DNA from 3 places in the Klebsiella electrica genome. Region 3 is predicted to be linked to each of the others. Evidence: predicted binding sites of a transcription regulator. Region 3 holds the regulator's gene; each other region holds the start of a gene.
The links. Region 3 encodes LexA, which represses DNA repair genes until DNA is damaged. Its sites were predicted from a motif close to TNCTGTATGTACATACAGNA; they were not measured.

Region 1: the regulator LexA is predicted to act here: its motif matches at 3,239-3,258, upstream of dinB (DNA polymerase IV).
Region 2: the regulator LexA is predicted to act here: its motif matches at 3,399-3,418, upstream of umuD (translesion error-prone DNA polymerase V autoproteolytic subunit).

What each region holds. Positions count from the first base shown of each region.
Region 1 is NZ_CP041247.1:4,251,010-4,255,923, reverse strand. It holds gene Electrica_RS20370 (NADH:ubiquinone reductase (Na(+)-transporting) subunit D) at 1-550, shown strand, start outside; gene nqrE (NADH:ubiquinone reductase (Na(+)-transporting) subunit E) at 554-1,153, shown strand; gene nqrF (NADH:ubiquinone reductase (Na(+)-transporting) subunit F) at 1,165-2,388, shown strand; gene nqrM ((Na+)-NQR maturation NqrM) at 2,391-2,606, shown strand; gene dinB (DNA polymerase IV) at 3,276-4,331, shown strand; gene Electrica_RS20345 (GNAT family N-acetyltransferase) at 4,337-4,789, shown strand; gene pepD (cytosol nonspecific dipeptidase) at 4,830-4,914, opposite strand, start outside.
Region 2 is NZ_CP041250.1:78,434-83,347, forward strand. It holds gene Electrica_RS28055 (plasmid partitioning/stability family protein) at 1-326, opposite strand, end outside; gene parM (plasmid segregation protein ParM domain-containing protein) at 329-1,300, opposite strand; gene ltrA (group II intron reverse transcriptase/maturase) at 1,549-3,036, opposite strand; gene umuD (translesion error-prone DNA polymerase V autoproteolytic subunit) at 3,442-3,873, shown strand; gene Electrica_RS28080 (Y-family DNA polymerase) at 3,873-4,914, shown strand, end outside.
Region 3 is NZ_CP041247.1:4,945,772-4,950,685, reverse strand. It holds gene plsB (glycerol-3-phosphate 1-O-acyltransferase PlsB) at 1-755, opposite strand, end outside; gene Electrica_RS23685 (diacylglycerol kinase) at 884-1,252, shown strand; gene lexA (transcriptional repressor LexA) at 1,472-2,080, shown strand; gene dinF (MATE family efflux transporter DinF) at 2,149-3,465, shown strand; gene Electrica_RS23670 (CsbD family protein) at 3,592-3,801, shown strand; gene zur (zinc uptake transcriptional repressor Zur) at 3,892-4,407, opposite strand; gene Electrica_RS23660 (cupin domain-containing protein) at 4,522-4,914, shown strand, end outside.

The DNA.
Region 1 (4,914 bases), 690 kb from region 3:
CGTCTGTTCGGCGCTGGCAGTGACCACTAAACTGGAAACCGCGCTGGTGATGACCATTGCGGTAACGCTGGTGACCGCCTTCTCCAGCATGTTTATCTCGATGATCCGTCATCACATCCCCAACAGCGTGCGTATGATCGTACAGATGACGATCGTGGCCTCGCTAGTGATTGTCGTCGACCAACTGCTGCGTGCTTTTGCCTATGAGACCTCCCGGCAGCTGTCGGTCTTTGTCGGGCTTATCATCACCAACTGCATCGTGATGGGGCGGGCGGAAGCGTACGCCATGAAGTCGCCGCCGCTGGCCAGCTTTATGGACGGTATCGGCAACGGACTGGGCTATGGCGCCATTCTGATGGTTGTCGGCTTCCTGCGCGAACTTATCGGCAGCGGCAAGCTGTTTGGCATGACCGTGCTGGAGACGGTGCAGAACGGCGGCTGGTATCAGCCGAACGGCCTGTTCCTGCTGGCGCCGAGCGCCTTCTTCATCATCGGTTTGCTGATCTGGGCGCTGCGCAGCTGGAAGCCGGAACAGCAGGAAAAGGAGTAAACGATGACGGCTCACTATCTTAGCCTGTTTGTCCGCGCCGTATTCGTAGAAAACATGGCGCTGGCCTTCTTCCTCGGGATGTGTACCTTCCTGGCGGTGTCAAAAAAGGTCTCTACCGCCTTTGGCCTCGGCCTGACGGTCACCATTGTGCTTGGGCTGGCGGTACCGATCAATAACCTGATCTATAACCTGGTGCTGCGCGACGGGGCGCTGGCGGAGGGCGTTGATTTAAGTTTCCTCAACTTTATTACTTTTATCGGCGTGATTGCTGCGCTGGTGCAGATCCTCGAGATGATCCTTGATAAGTATTTCCCGGCGTTATACCACGCGCTGGGGATCTTCCTGCCGCTGATTGCCGTGCACTGCGCCATTTTTGGCGGCGTCTCCTTCATGGTGCAGCGTGACTACAACTTCCCGGAATCCATTGTCTATGGCTTCGGTTCCGGTATCGGCTGGACGCTGGCGATTGTCGCCCTGGCGGGCATCCGGGAAAGAATGAAATATGCCAACGTGCCTGCCGGTCTGCGCGGGTTAGGGATCACCTTTATTACCACGGGTCTGATGGCGCTGGGCTTTATGTCATTCTCCGGTGTGCAGCTATAAGGGCGGAAAATATGGAAATTATTCTTGGCGTGGTGATGTTTACGCTGATCGTGCTGGTGCTGTCAGGATTGATCCTGGTGGCGCGTTCGAAGCTGGTCAACGCCGGCGATGTGGTGATTGAAATCAATAACGAAGCGGATAAACAGATCCGCACCCCGGCGGGCGATAAGCTGCTGAATACGCTGGCCAGCAACGGAATTTTTATCTCTTCTGCCTGCGGCGGCGGCGGTTCCTGCGGCCAGTGCCGGGTGACGGTGAAGGAGGGGGGCGGTGATATTCTGCCAACCGAACTTTCCCATATCACCAGGCGCGAGGCGAAAGAGGGCTGCCGTCTCGCCTGTCAGGTCGCGGTGAAGCAAAACATGAAGATCGCGCTGCCGGAAGAGATTTTTGGCGTTAAAAAATGGCAGTGTGACGTTATCTCCAATGATAACAAAGCGACGTTTATCAAAGAGCTGAAGCTGCGCGTGCCGGACGGCGAAGTGGTGCCGTTCCGCGCCGGGGGATATATCCAGATCGAGTGTCCGTCGCACAAGGTGGCGTATGCTGACTTCGACGTGCCGGACGAGTATCGCGCGGACTGGGATAAATTTAACCTTTTCCGCTATGTTTCCGAGGTTAAAGAGCCGACGCTGCGCGCCTATTCGATGGCGAACTATCCGGATGAGAAGGGCATCATTATGCTCAATGTGCGTATCGCGACGCCGCCGCCGAAAGTGCCGGATGCGCCGCCGGGGATCATGTCTTCGTATATCTGGTCGCTGAAAGCTGGCGATAAGGTGACGATTTCCGGGCCGTTTGGCGAGTTCTTCGCGAAAGAGACTGACGCCGAGATGGTCTTTATCGGCGGCGGTGCCGGGATGGCGCCTATGCGTTCGCATATTTTCGATCAGCTGAAACGGCTGCACAGCAAGCGCAAAATCAGCTTCTGGTACGGTGCGCGTTCGCTGCGTGAAATGTTCTATGGCGATGAGTTTGAGCAGCTGGCAGGTGAAAATCCGAACTTTACCTTCCACGTGGCGCTTTCCGACCCGCTGCCGGAAGATAACTGGAACGGCCACACCGGCTTTATTCACCATGTGCTGTATGAAAACTACCTGCGCGATCACCCGGCGCCGGAGGAGTGCGAGTTTTATATGTGTGGGCCACCGGTGATGAATGCCGCAGTGATCAAGATGCTAAAAGATCTTGGCGTTGAGGATGACAACATCATGCTGGATGACTTTGGAGGTTGATGATGCTGACGGTGTTTGTGGCAACCTTTGTCATTTTCGCGCTGGTTATTCTGGGGATGTCTTTGGGATATCTGATAAAGCGTAAAAGTCTCCAGGGCAGCTGCGGCGGCATTTCATCGCTGGGGCTTGAGAAAGTCTGCGACTGCCCGGAGCCTTGCGACGCACGTAAAAAGCGCATGGCTCGCGAAGCGCAGCGCCAGCAAAATCGGATCCTCTGAATTTGTCGTTTCTACAGGCCGTGCCGCCGGGCAAAACGCCAGGTGACGCTGTGCTAACCCGGCCTGTTATCCTGTGGTTTTGTAGGCCCGGCAAACGCCGTGCCGCCGGGCAAAACGCCGGGTGACGCTGCGCTAACCCGGCCTGTTATCCTGTGGTTTTGTAGGCCCGGCAAACGCCGTGCCGCCGGGCAAAACGCCGGGTGACGCTGCGCTAACCCGGCCTGTTATCCTGTGGTTTTGTAGGCCCGGCAAACGCCGTGTCGCCGGGCAAAACGTCCGGAGGCGCTGCGCTAATACGGCCTGTTATCCTGTGGTTTTGTAGGCCCGGCAAACGCCGTGCCGCCGGGCAAAACGTCCGGAGGCGCTGCGCTAACCCGGCCTGTTATTCTGTGGTTTTGTAGGCCCGGCAAACGTAGTGCCGCCGGGCAAAACGTCCGGAGGCGCTGCGCTAATCCGGCCTGTTATCCTGTGGTTTTGTAGGCCCGGCAAACGTAGTGCCGCCGGGCAAAACGCCGGGTGACGCTGCACTAACCTGGCCTGTTATCCTGTGGTTTTGTCGGCCCGGCAAACGTAGTGCCGCCGGGCAGCCTTTCTCGCAGCCCCATTCCCGCACTTCTCATTGCTTGTTATTTTACTGTATACTTAACCAGTAATTATTGAGGGCTGAGTATGCGCAAAATTATCCATGTCGATATGGACTGCTTTTTTGCCGCCGTGGAAATGCGGGATAATCCGGCCCTGCGTGATATCCCCATTGCCATCGGCGGTAGCCGGGTACAGCGGGGCGTGATCAGCACGGCCAACTATCCGGCGCGTAAATTTGGCGTGCGTAGCGCGATGCCAACCGCGATGGCCCTCAAGCTTTGCCCGCATTTAACCCTGCTGCCCGGCCGCTTTGAAGCCTACAAACAGGCCTCGTCCCATATCCGGGAAATCTTCTCTCGCTACACATCATTGATTGAACCGCTGTCTCTGGATGAGGCATATCTCGACGTCAGCGATAGCGTACATTGCCAGGGCTCTGCCACACTGATTGCGGAAGAGATTCGCCAGAGCATTTATCACGAGCTTCAGCTGACCGCCTCCGCCGGTATCGCGCCGGTAAAATTTCTGGCGAAAATCGCCTCCGATATGAATAAACCCAATGGTCAGTTTGTGATTGCGCCGCATCAGGTCGCGGAGTTTGTCCGAACGCTGCCGCTGGCGAAGATCCCCGGCGTGGGGAAAGTCTCGGCCGCAAAGCTGGAAAGCATGGGGCTGCGCACCTGCGAAGATGTGCAGAAAAGCGACCTCGCCATGTTGCTTCGCCGCTTTGGTAAATTTGGTCGTATCCTGTGGGAGCGTAGCCAGGGAATTGATGAGCGGGAGATCAACAACACCCGACAGCGTAAATCGGTTGGCGTTGAACGTACGCTGGTGGAGGATATCCATGAGTGGTCTGCCTGTGAGAGCATCATCGAGAACCTTTATCAGGAGCTGGAGCGGCGGTTGCTGAAGGTCAAACCGGACCTGCTGATTGCCCGTCAGGGGATAAAGCTGAAATTCAATGATTTTCAACTGACCACTCAGGAGCACGTCTGGCCGCGCCTGAATAAAGAGGATTTGCTCTCCACCGCCTACAAAGCCTGGCACGAACGGCGGGGCGGCCGTGGAGTACGGCTGGTGGGGCTACACGTGACGCTGCTCGATCCCCAACTGGAGCGGCAACTGGTACTGGGATTATAACGATGCTGAAGATCAGACCCTATCGCGACGACGACTTTACGGCGCTGTGTGCCCTTTTTCTGCGCGCAGTACAAGAGACCGCCTGCCATGATTATTCCCCCCGCCAGATAGCCGCCTGGGCGCAGGTAGACGAGGCCCGCTGGCGACTCAAAATAAGGGATTCTGTGGTGTGGGTCGCAGTGATTGACCAGCATCCGGTGGGATTTATCACCGCCGTGGACCGCTATATCGATCTCCTGTTTGTGGCGCCGGAGTATGGCCGTCGGGGGATTGCCAGCGCGCTACTCAAGGAACTGTTTACCCGGATACCGCACGGTTCCCTGACGGTAGCCGCGAGCATTACGGCAAAACCGTGTTTTGAACGGCATGGTTTCAGGGTCGTGGAAGAACAGCAGGTGGTGGTACGCGGCGAGACGTTGATTAATTACCGGATGGAGAAGGTGAGACAGCCCGGATAAGGCGCCATGCGCCGCTATCCGGACCGTTTATTGCCGTAACTTACTTCGCCGGAATCGCTTTCAGCAGTTCCGTCAGCAGCGTCCAGTACTGGCCGACGCTTTCGATATGCACCTGCTCATCCGGG
Region 2 (4,914 bases), on a different replicon from region 3:
CGGCGCTGGTATTCCGTCTCCGGTGACACGGGCAGAGCAGCCCCACCATTTTCGGGCTCATCCGGAAGGCCGGTGAGTGAGGACCAGGTTCCGGAGACCAGGGCCATCACGGCGCAAAGGCGGACAGCGCTTAGCTGCCCGGCAAAGAACACCGGGATCAGCGCCGGTAAACGGGCATCCACCTGGTATACCACCGCCCCGGCGGTGGCGGCGGTACGGATGAACTCACCGCGCAGGGGCTGTGAGATGGTGCTGATGGTTGCCATCGCCGCGATGTCGGTGCGATCGTCGCTGTGCAGATAGAAAGAATACTGGCCGTCCGGCACGTTTAGTCCTCTTTATTGTAAAGGGCAATCTCCCTGGCCAGCGCCATCTGCGGATCGCCTATAACCTCGATACGGTCAGGAGCCAGAGGCCAGGCCTGACGGATAGCTTCTTCTATGAGGGAAGCCCCTCCCCCGACCAGGAATACCCGGTTAACGTTCCTGAAGGCCGTCAGCTCACTGGTGACACGCGCCCCCAGGGAAGTGATCGCCTCTGTTATTTTGTTCCGAACCTCGTCGATTTTACCGGCATCGTTGATCACACGCTGCAGATACTGACGATCATTGCGGTTGCGGATGACAGTGTCAGCGATGAGGGCGCTGGTTTCGCTGTCTGCCGCACGCAGCGCGCCTGCAGCTGCGCGGGTGACCTGTGACACGCCGACAGACGGATTACCGTGCACCGCACTGATATCATCAAACTGGCCGACAATCACACCGGCATCGAGCGTGGTACCACCGAGATCGATAATCAGGGTGGTCTCAGCGGGGCCGGGTTTCAGCTCCGCGAGACGGGAGAACGCTGCCGGTAGTGATTCCGGCATCACCTTCACGTCCGTTACGGTAAATGCCCTGCCCTTATTCAGAACCAGCTCACGCATCAGGTTTTCCCGTTTGCGTCGTATGTTCTCCTCGTTCCGCTGGCAGTCCCCGTCGTAATACTCACTCAGGGGCAGCGTCACGGTCAGGCTCACCGGCTGCGGCTCCAGTCCGCTGTTCAGCAGCGCATGATGCACGGCCAGCAGGTTGAGATCACCGTACTGATATTCCACGTTTGTTGTCGGGATGGCATCCCGACTGACGCTGTCCCAGGTGTATTTCAGCGTCCCCACCTGATAGTTGAACGTTGCCGCACTGAATTCCGCCACTTTCCAGCCATGCCGGAAGGAGTTCGCAGAAACCCGGGTCTGAAGCTCATCGCCTTCAAACCATGCCAGCTTAACATTAGTTGAACCATCATCGCAGTAAATATTCATCAATATGCTCCGTTAGTTACACTCAATTTGATACCAATTATAAGAGCAAAATGAAAAAAACAAAGTAACATTTCTCAATATGAGCAATATAAAAATATCAAAATGATTAATATAAGCATTTTGAACACCTTTATTTACTCAAAATGTTCTTAAGGCAGGCGATCTGGATTATCGTCACGCTGTTAAATATGTCGCGGTAGGGATACCCGTTACCGGATACCCCCCGCACAGATCCCGGCGTGCGCGATTTACGCACCGGGCTCCTGCCTCGGGTGTCTGGCGGTGAACCGCTCCACAGGCCATGGATGAAGAACCCGAACCCCTGGTAGCCATGCGGCTGCCAGTTTGTTTGCTTTCGTCCAGGTCGTATCATCCTTCTGGCTCCTGCGCCTGAGCGCCCGGCGCCAGAGGTTTGTTACGTGTGTCCTGAACTTCTGCATGGTGGGGAAGTTGCCCGGTACCGAGTGATAGTTCAGGTATCCCTGAACCACTCTCCTGAGCCATTTTCCCTGTTCGGGGATTGAGTAATGCCAGCGCCTTCGCAGACCGTCTTTGATGGCTTTCAGAGTTGCCGTCATCCGATCCCGGCGGGTCTTTCGTATCAGCATGAACCTGCCGTTGCGATCTTTCCCGCTGATGTGCGTGAACCCGAGGAAGTTGAACGTTTCTGGTTTGCCTTTTCCCCTGATGGCACGGTTTTCGGCAGCGAAGCGGCCGAACTCCATCAGACGGGTTTTCTCCGGGTGAACCGTGAGTCCGAACTCCCTCAGTCTGCGCTGCATGGCTATACGGAAGCGCCGGGCATCGTATCGTTTGTCGAACCCGATGACGATGTCATCGGCGTATCTGACCATTACCACATTGCCTGTGGCATAGCGACGTCGCCACTGATGCGCCCACAGATCGAAGACGTAGTGGAGGTATATGTTTGCCAGCAGCGGTGAGATGACCGCACCCTGTGGGGTGCCTTCCTCCGTTGCTCGCCATTGACCCTCCTCCAACGTCCCGGCTGTGAGCCACTTACGTATGAGCCTGATTACGCTCCGGTCGCCGATCCGATGCTCTGTGAACCTGATCAGCCATTCGTGGCTCACCCTGTCGAAGAACTGACTGATGTCGGCATCCAGTACCCAGTTTACGTTAGTGCGTACCAGCCCTGTGGCCAGTGCGTCCAGTGCATCGTGCTGGCTTCGCCCGGGTCTGAACCCGTATGAGAACCCCATAAAGTCGTTTTCATAGACTGCGTTCAGGATTTTCACCAGCGCATACTGGACGATCTTGTCCTCCAGCGAGGCGATGCCGAGCGGGCGTTGTTTTCCATCCGCTTTTGGGATGTAGTGACGCCTGCCGGGCTGCGCCCTGTAGCTGCCCTGATGTAGCCTCCGGTGCAGATCTGTTATGTTGTTCTTCATGTTTCCGGCGTAGTCCATCCACCTGATGCCATCCACTCCGGCGGCCGCTTTCCTGCTCAGGGAGAGGAATGCGGCTTCCAGTGCTTCGACTGTCAGCAGGTGGAACAATGCTGTAAACCGTTCTTTCTTCCGCTGCTTCGCAGCTTCCCGCACGCGTGACAGCCTCTGTGACATGCTTTCCCGGCTCTGTGTCCGGCGCATGTGTGGCTGTTCCGCGTTCCCCTTGGCCCCGCTCCTTCGCTCCACTGACTCCGCTCCTTGCGGGTTGTTCGCCTGCTTCGCCGCTACTATGAGCGAGTCCGACTTCTCCTCTCCGTACATCACCGGCTATGACTCCTCGTCTTCCCGGTGCGGGCCGTCTCCGACACTGGCAGATGGTCAGAGGGGAGATCTCCCGGTTCCCGCGTAGAGATCGTATTGACATGCCAGGGTCTCAGACCCCGCCGGGTCCATGTGGCACTCGCAGTATCGCACCCTATGATGTTGCCTTCCGTTAACAGTACAACGTCGGCACCCGGTAATTTAATATACATTTCGTGGCTCAATGGCTGGCCTGTCAACACCCCTGTCAACGCTTCGCCCCATACCTCGCGGTATGCAACGCATGACTCGGGGACCTTGTGGATTGCTGGTCCTTCAATGGTCGGGGACTTTCACCCCTTGATCTCTACCGGTCTCCCGGCGCACACTGTATGCATAACCAGTAAAATTAGAGTGTCAGGAGGAAAGATGAAGCTACAACTTTTCAGCACCGGGAAAGAACTCCCGCCACAGGCCCATCCATTGTTTGCCGATCTGGCCAGCTGCGGTTTTCCCAGCCCAGCTGCTGACTATGTCGAGTCCGATCTGGATCTCCATGATTACTGCATACGGCATCCGAGCGCGACGTACTACCTGCGTGCCAGCGGAGACAGCATGGCCGACGGCAGTCTGTACAATGGCGATCTGCTGGTTGTGGACAGTGCTGAAAAGCCGCGGCACGGCGATATCGTTGTCGCCAGCGTACAGGGGGAGTTTACGGTGAAACGGCTTCTGCTGACGCCGCGACTGACGCTGCAGCCCATGAATGCCTCCTGGTCGCCGATTTATCCTGATCCCGACGAGCTGGATATCTTTGGCGTTGTCACGCATATCATCCACCGCCCGAGGGAGATGTACTGATGTTTGCCCTGGCCGATGTGAACAGCTTCTATGCCAGCTGTGAACGTGTTTTCCGCCCGGATTTGAAAGGAAAGCCGATAGTCGTCCTGAGCAACAACGACGGGAACGTAATCGCTCGCAGTGCCGAGGCGAAGCCCTGGATCAAAATGGGAACTCCGTGGTTTCAGATAAAAAACGAAAGGTACCCGGAAAAAATATATGCGTTTTCAAGTAATTATGAACTTTACGCCTCGATGTCGGCGCGCGTGATGAACTGCCTGGAGGAACTGGCCCCCAGGGTGGAACAGTATTCCATTGATGAGATGTTCCTCGACCTGACCGGCGTGGAGCACTGTATGGGGCTTGAGGACTTCGGCCGGCAGCTGCGTCAGCACGTGTATGACTGTACCCGCCTGACCATTGGCGTGGGCGCCGGACCAACGAAAACCCTCGCAAAATCAGCCCAGTGGGCCTCAAAAGAGTGGAAACAGTTTCGTGGCGTACTCGCGCTGACCAGGGGAAATCCGCAAAGGACGCGGAAACTGCTTTCACTGCAGCCGGTTGAAGAAATCTGGGGGGTGGGTAACCGTATTGCACGCAAGCTAAATGTGCTGGGCATAAAAACCGCGCTCGATCTGGCTCTGACGAACCCGGCCTTCATCCGCAAAAATTTTTCTGTGGTCCTTGAGCGAACGGTACGGGAACTGAACGGGGAAAGCTGCCTTTCGCTTGAGGAAGCCCCTCCGACGAAACAGCAAATTGTCTGCAGCCGCAGTTTTGGCGTGAAGATCACGGAGTACGAGTCACTCCGTCAGGCTATCTGTCAGCACGCAGAGCGGGCCTCTGAAAAACTGCGTAAAGAGCACCAGTATTGCCGGCATATTTCCGTTTTCATCAAAACGTCTCCGTTCGCCATTAAAGAGCCTTACTACGGCAACGTGGCTACGGAAAAACTGCTTACACCCACTCAGGACACCAGGGACATCATTGCAGCCGCCACAATGGCTCTGGAGCGTATCTGGAGGGATGGGCACCGGTATGCCAAAGCCGGAGTTATGCTGA
Region 3 (4,914 bases):
ATCAGCGCGATGGCGTTTTGCTGCGCCTTCTCATGGGAGATTTTCTTACTGCGCGCTTCATCTTCCACCGCGCGGGCGATAGCTTTCGACGCCAGCAGCTTATTGAACAGATCCTGACGCGCCGGCAGGCGCGGGCCGACGGCGGCCAGACGCTGGCGGGCGAAGTGCATACGTGCGACGCGGGCCAGCTTCTGGGCGATAATTTTGTCGGTGCCGTGTTCGGTGGCCATTCGGCGCAGAGAAACCGGCGGCGAGAAACGGACAAAGCTGTCACGTCCCAGCCACAGCACAGCGAAGAACTTCTGGATGCCATTCAGCATGCGCAGCGGCGGGTTAACTTCGCCTTTTTCACGCCCCGGCGCACGACCAAACATCACCGACACCGGCACCATTTGCACATCCAGGTCGGGGTGGTTGCGGTGCAGATCCAGGTAGTCGTGGAACAGCTTTATCGACTCTTCTTTCGGCGCGTAGTAGGTAAAGACGCGCGGACCGCCGTGGATAAATACGTAGCGCGGCAGCAGCGCGCCGTCGATTTCCAGCGGTTCAAGCGGATCGGGTAAATCGTGCTCCAGGCACTGGGCGCGCAGGGTCAGCAGGTCCGCCTTTGAATTATAAGGCAGGACGTACATGATAGGACGCGAGGTATCCAGCCCTAATTCCTGAGCAGGTTCTGCGGGAATAGACTTGCTTTTTACCAGCACCCGTAATGGTAAATTCAGTAATTTATAGTAAATTCGTTGCCAGCCGGACATAAACGATGTGAAGCCTCTGGTTAATCATGCAAATGCGCGGCAAGAATAACAGAAAGTGCGCAAAATTTCCGTTGCCACGCGGCAAACGCGTACACTCATTGACGTCATTTACATAAAAGGTTCTTTTAATGGCCAATAATACCACTGGGTTAACCCGAATCATTAAAGCGGCAGGTTATTCCTGGAAAGGGTTCCGTGCGGCATGGATAAATGAGGCCGCATTTCGGCAAGAAGGCGTCGCCGCCATTGTTGCCGTGGCGATCGCCTTCTGGCTGGACGTGGACGCCGTCACGCGTGTGCTGCTGATAGGCTCGGTCCTGATAGTGATGATAGTCGAAATTCTTAATAGCGCGATTGAGGCGGTGGTGGACCGTATTGGCCCGGAACATCATGAGCTGTCCGGTCGGGCGAAAGATATGGGCTCCGCGGCGGTGCTGCTGGCCATCGTGATCGCGCTTACCACCTGGTGCCTCTTACTATGGGCCCGCTACCACTAAGCGGCCATTTTGCGAGATGTCCCGCTTCGCTATGTCTTCCCGGCGAGCGGGCGACCCCGATAGGCTTTTGCCCGGACGGCGGCAAGCCCCCGTGGCGCAGTGAGCTATCGGGGACACAAAATGGAAAGAATCTCCTGATTTTTGTGTGAAATTTGATTCCAAAATCACCGTTAGCTGTATATACTCACAGCATAACTGTATATACACCCAGGGGGCGGGATGAAAGCGTTAACGACCAGGCAGCAAGAGGTGTTTGATCTCATTCGGGATCACATCAGCCAGACGGGCATGCCGCCGACGCGTGCGGAAATTGCTCAGCGCTTGGGGTTCCGTTCTCCAAACGCGGCGGAAGAACACCTGAAAGCGCTGGCGCGTAAGGGCGCGATCGAGATTATCTCCGGCGCCTCCCGGGGGATTCGCCTGCTGACGGAAGAAGAACCTGGCCTGCCGTTGATTGGCCGCGTGGCGGCCGGTGAGCCGCTGCTGGCCCAGCAGCATATCGAAGGCCACTTCCAGGTCGATCCGGCGATGTTCAAACCGAACGCTGACTTTTTGCTGCGGGTTAGCGGCATGTCAATGAAAGATATCGGGATTCTCGATGGCGATCTGCTGGCGGTCCATAAAACTCAGGATGTACGCAACGGTCAGGTTGTTGTGGCGCGCATTGACGAAGAGGTGACCGTTAAGCGTCTTAAAAAACAGGGTAACATCGTCGAACTCCTGCCAGAAAACAGCGAATTTTCCCCTATCGTGGTGAATCTACGCGAGCAAAACTTCACTATCGAAGGGCTGGCCGTTGGCGTGATTCGCAACGGTGAGTGGCTGTAACGCTTTCCCCACGCAGCATCGTCTGATGCATGATGCTGCGCAGTCTCCTTCCGCTCAGGCGCTTTCTCATGTTCTTTAACGCCGCTGATAAGGCCCTGTGGCGCCTGGCGCTACCCATGATTTTCTCCAATATCACCGTTCCGCTGCTGGGACTGGTGGATACTGCCGTGATTGGCCATCTCGACAGCCCGGTTTACCTCGGCGGTGTCGCGGTCGGCGCGACGGCCACCAGCTTTCTCTTCATGCTGCTGCTTTTCCTGCGGATGAGCACCACCGGGCTGACGGCGCAGGCCTTTGGCGCAAAAGATCCTCTGCGCCTGGCGCGGGCGCTGGTGCAGCCGCTGGGGCTGGCAACAGGCGCCGGCCTGCTGATTGTACTTTTCCGTACCCCGCTTATCGATCTGGCGTTGCATATTGTTGGCGGCAATGACGCGGTGCTGGAGCAGGCGCGGCGCTTTCTCGACATCCGCTGGCTGAGCGCGCCGGCATCGCTGGCAAACCTGGTGCTGCTCGGTTGGCTGTTGGGCGTGCAGTATGCCCGGGCGCCGGTGATTTTGCTGATCGTCGGCAATCTGCTGAATATCGTACTCGACCTGTGGCTGGTGATGGGCCTGCAGATGAACGTGCAGGGCGCTGCGCTGGCGACGGTGAGCGCCGAATATGTCACCTTGATCATCGGGCTGCTGATGGCAAGGCGCGTGCTGGCGCTGCGCGGCGTGTCATTTGCCCTGCTCCGGCACGCGTGGCGCGGCGACCTGCGCCGCTTGCTGGCGCTCAATCGCGACATCATGCTGCGCTCTCTGCTGCTCCAGCTCTGCTTTGGCGCGGTGACCGTCTTCGGCGCCCGCCTTGGCGGTGAGGTAGTCGCCGTCAACGCGCTCCTGATGACTATGCTGACCTTCACCGCCTATGCCCTGGATGGTTTCGCTTATGCCGTGGAAGCGCACTCCGGACAGGCGTACGGCGCGCGTGACGGTAGCCAGTTGCTTGATGTCTGGCGGGCGGCCTGCCGTCAGTCGGGAATGGTGGCGCTGGCTTTTGCGGCGACCTATGCCGTGGCGGGACAGCAGATTATCGCCCTGTTGACCTCGCTGCCCTCGCTTCAACTGCTTGCCGATCGCTACCTGATCTGGCAGATCGTGCTGCCGGTGATTGGCGTGTGGTGTTATTTGCTGGATGGCATGTTCATCGGTGCGACGCGCGGGGCTGAGATGCGCAACAGCATGGCGGTGGCGGCGGCGGGGTTCGCCCTGACGCTGTTGACGCTGCCGGTCCTCGGCAACCATGCGCTATGGCTGGCACTGGCGGTGTTTCTCGCGTTGCGCGGTCTGTCGCTGGCGGTCATCTGGCGGCGACACTGGCAGCGCGGCACCTGGTTTTCGTAGCGATTTTTGATGTGTAATTGGTTAAAGATTCCGAATAATAAATTCAACTCAGAATTCTTATCTATAGTTAATACTATGTCCGGCACACAGCGGGCTGTTAACTCACCGAACGATGAGGATTGAATTATGAACAAAGACGAAATCGGCGGTAACTGGAAACAGTTGAAAGGTAAAGCAAAAGAAAAATGGGGCAAGCTGACTGATGACGATATGACCGTCATTGAGGGCAAGCGTGACCAGCTGGTCGGTAAAATCCAGGAACGCTATGGGTACGCCAAAGAGCAGGCGGAGAAAGAAGTGGCTGACTGGGAGCGAAAAAACGATCGCCGCGGGTAGCGGCGAGTGTTAACGATTAACCCTTGGTTATTGCCTGCCCGATGGTACATGGAGGTACCGGCAACCCGGATTTCCGCTGCGGCAATAGCCTCAGCGGGCTTTCTTTTTAATCTGAATCGTATGGTCGTGATGGCAGTGTCCCGGAGTGCTACAGGCTTCGACCTCGACACAATCCGCACACAGGCCGTGCGCCTCAATCACATTATGGCGTAGCGCAAAACCCATTCTCGCCGCCAGCGTATGCATAATGTCTTCAACGCCTTCGGCACACTCTTCTTTGACCACGCCGCAGCGATCGCAGATAAACATGGCTGAGCTATGGGTCGGCTGATCGAAAAGATGGCACAGCACGTAGCTGTTGGTCGATTCCACCTTGTGCACGAACCCCTGTTCCAGCAAAAACTCCAGCGCCCGGTAGACCGTCGGCGGTTTCGCCTGCGGCTCTTTCTCACGCAGCAGGTCGAGCAGGTCATAGGCGCTAATCGCCCCTTGCTGAAGGCTCATCAAACGCAACACTTCCAGGCGCTGCGGAGTCAGGCGCACGCCGCGCTGTGCGCAGAGCTTTTCAGCGTGCGCTAACATTTCTTGCGAAGTGGTCTTATTCATGAGCATCCTCTGGTTGTGTGAGTCTTAAGTTGTTACTTTATCACGATCCAGGCAAAACGCCGAGAACCGGCAGCTTGTGCTATACCTGATGCATCTCATTTTCGGGAGAAAACGATGAAACGACCTGATTGCATTCGACATTGGCGCGAACTGGAAGGTCCAGATGATGCCACTTATCCCAATAACCCGGAGCGTTTTTCCATCGGCGCGCCGCTGGCGCGGGGGTTAAGGCTCAACCGGCTGGGTATTCATCACGAACGTTTGCCCCCGGGCCGTCGAACCTCTTATCCCCATGCTGAGAGTGATGAAGAAGAGTTTATCTATGTGCTGGATGGCTACCCTGAAGTCTGGATTAACGGCTACCTGTGGAAGCTTGAGCCGGGCGACAGCGTCGGTTTTCCGGCCGGAACCGGGGTATGTCATACCTTTTTGAATAATACCGACCAGGAAGTTCGCTTGTTAGTGGTGGGGGAGTCAAACAAAAAATTTAACCGCATCTACTATCCG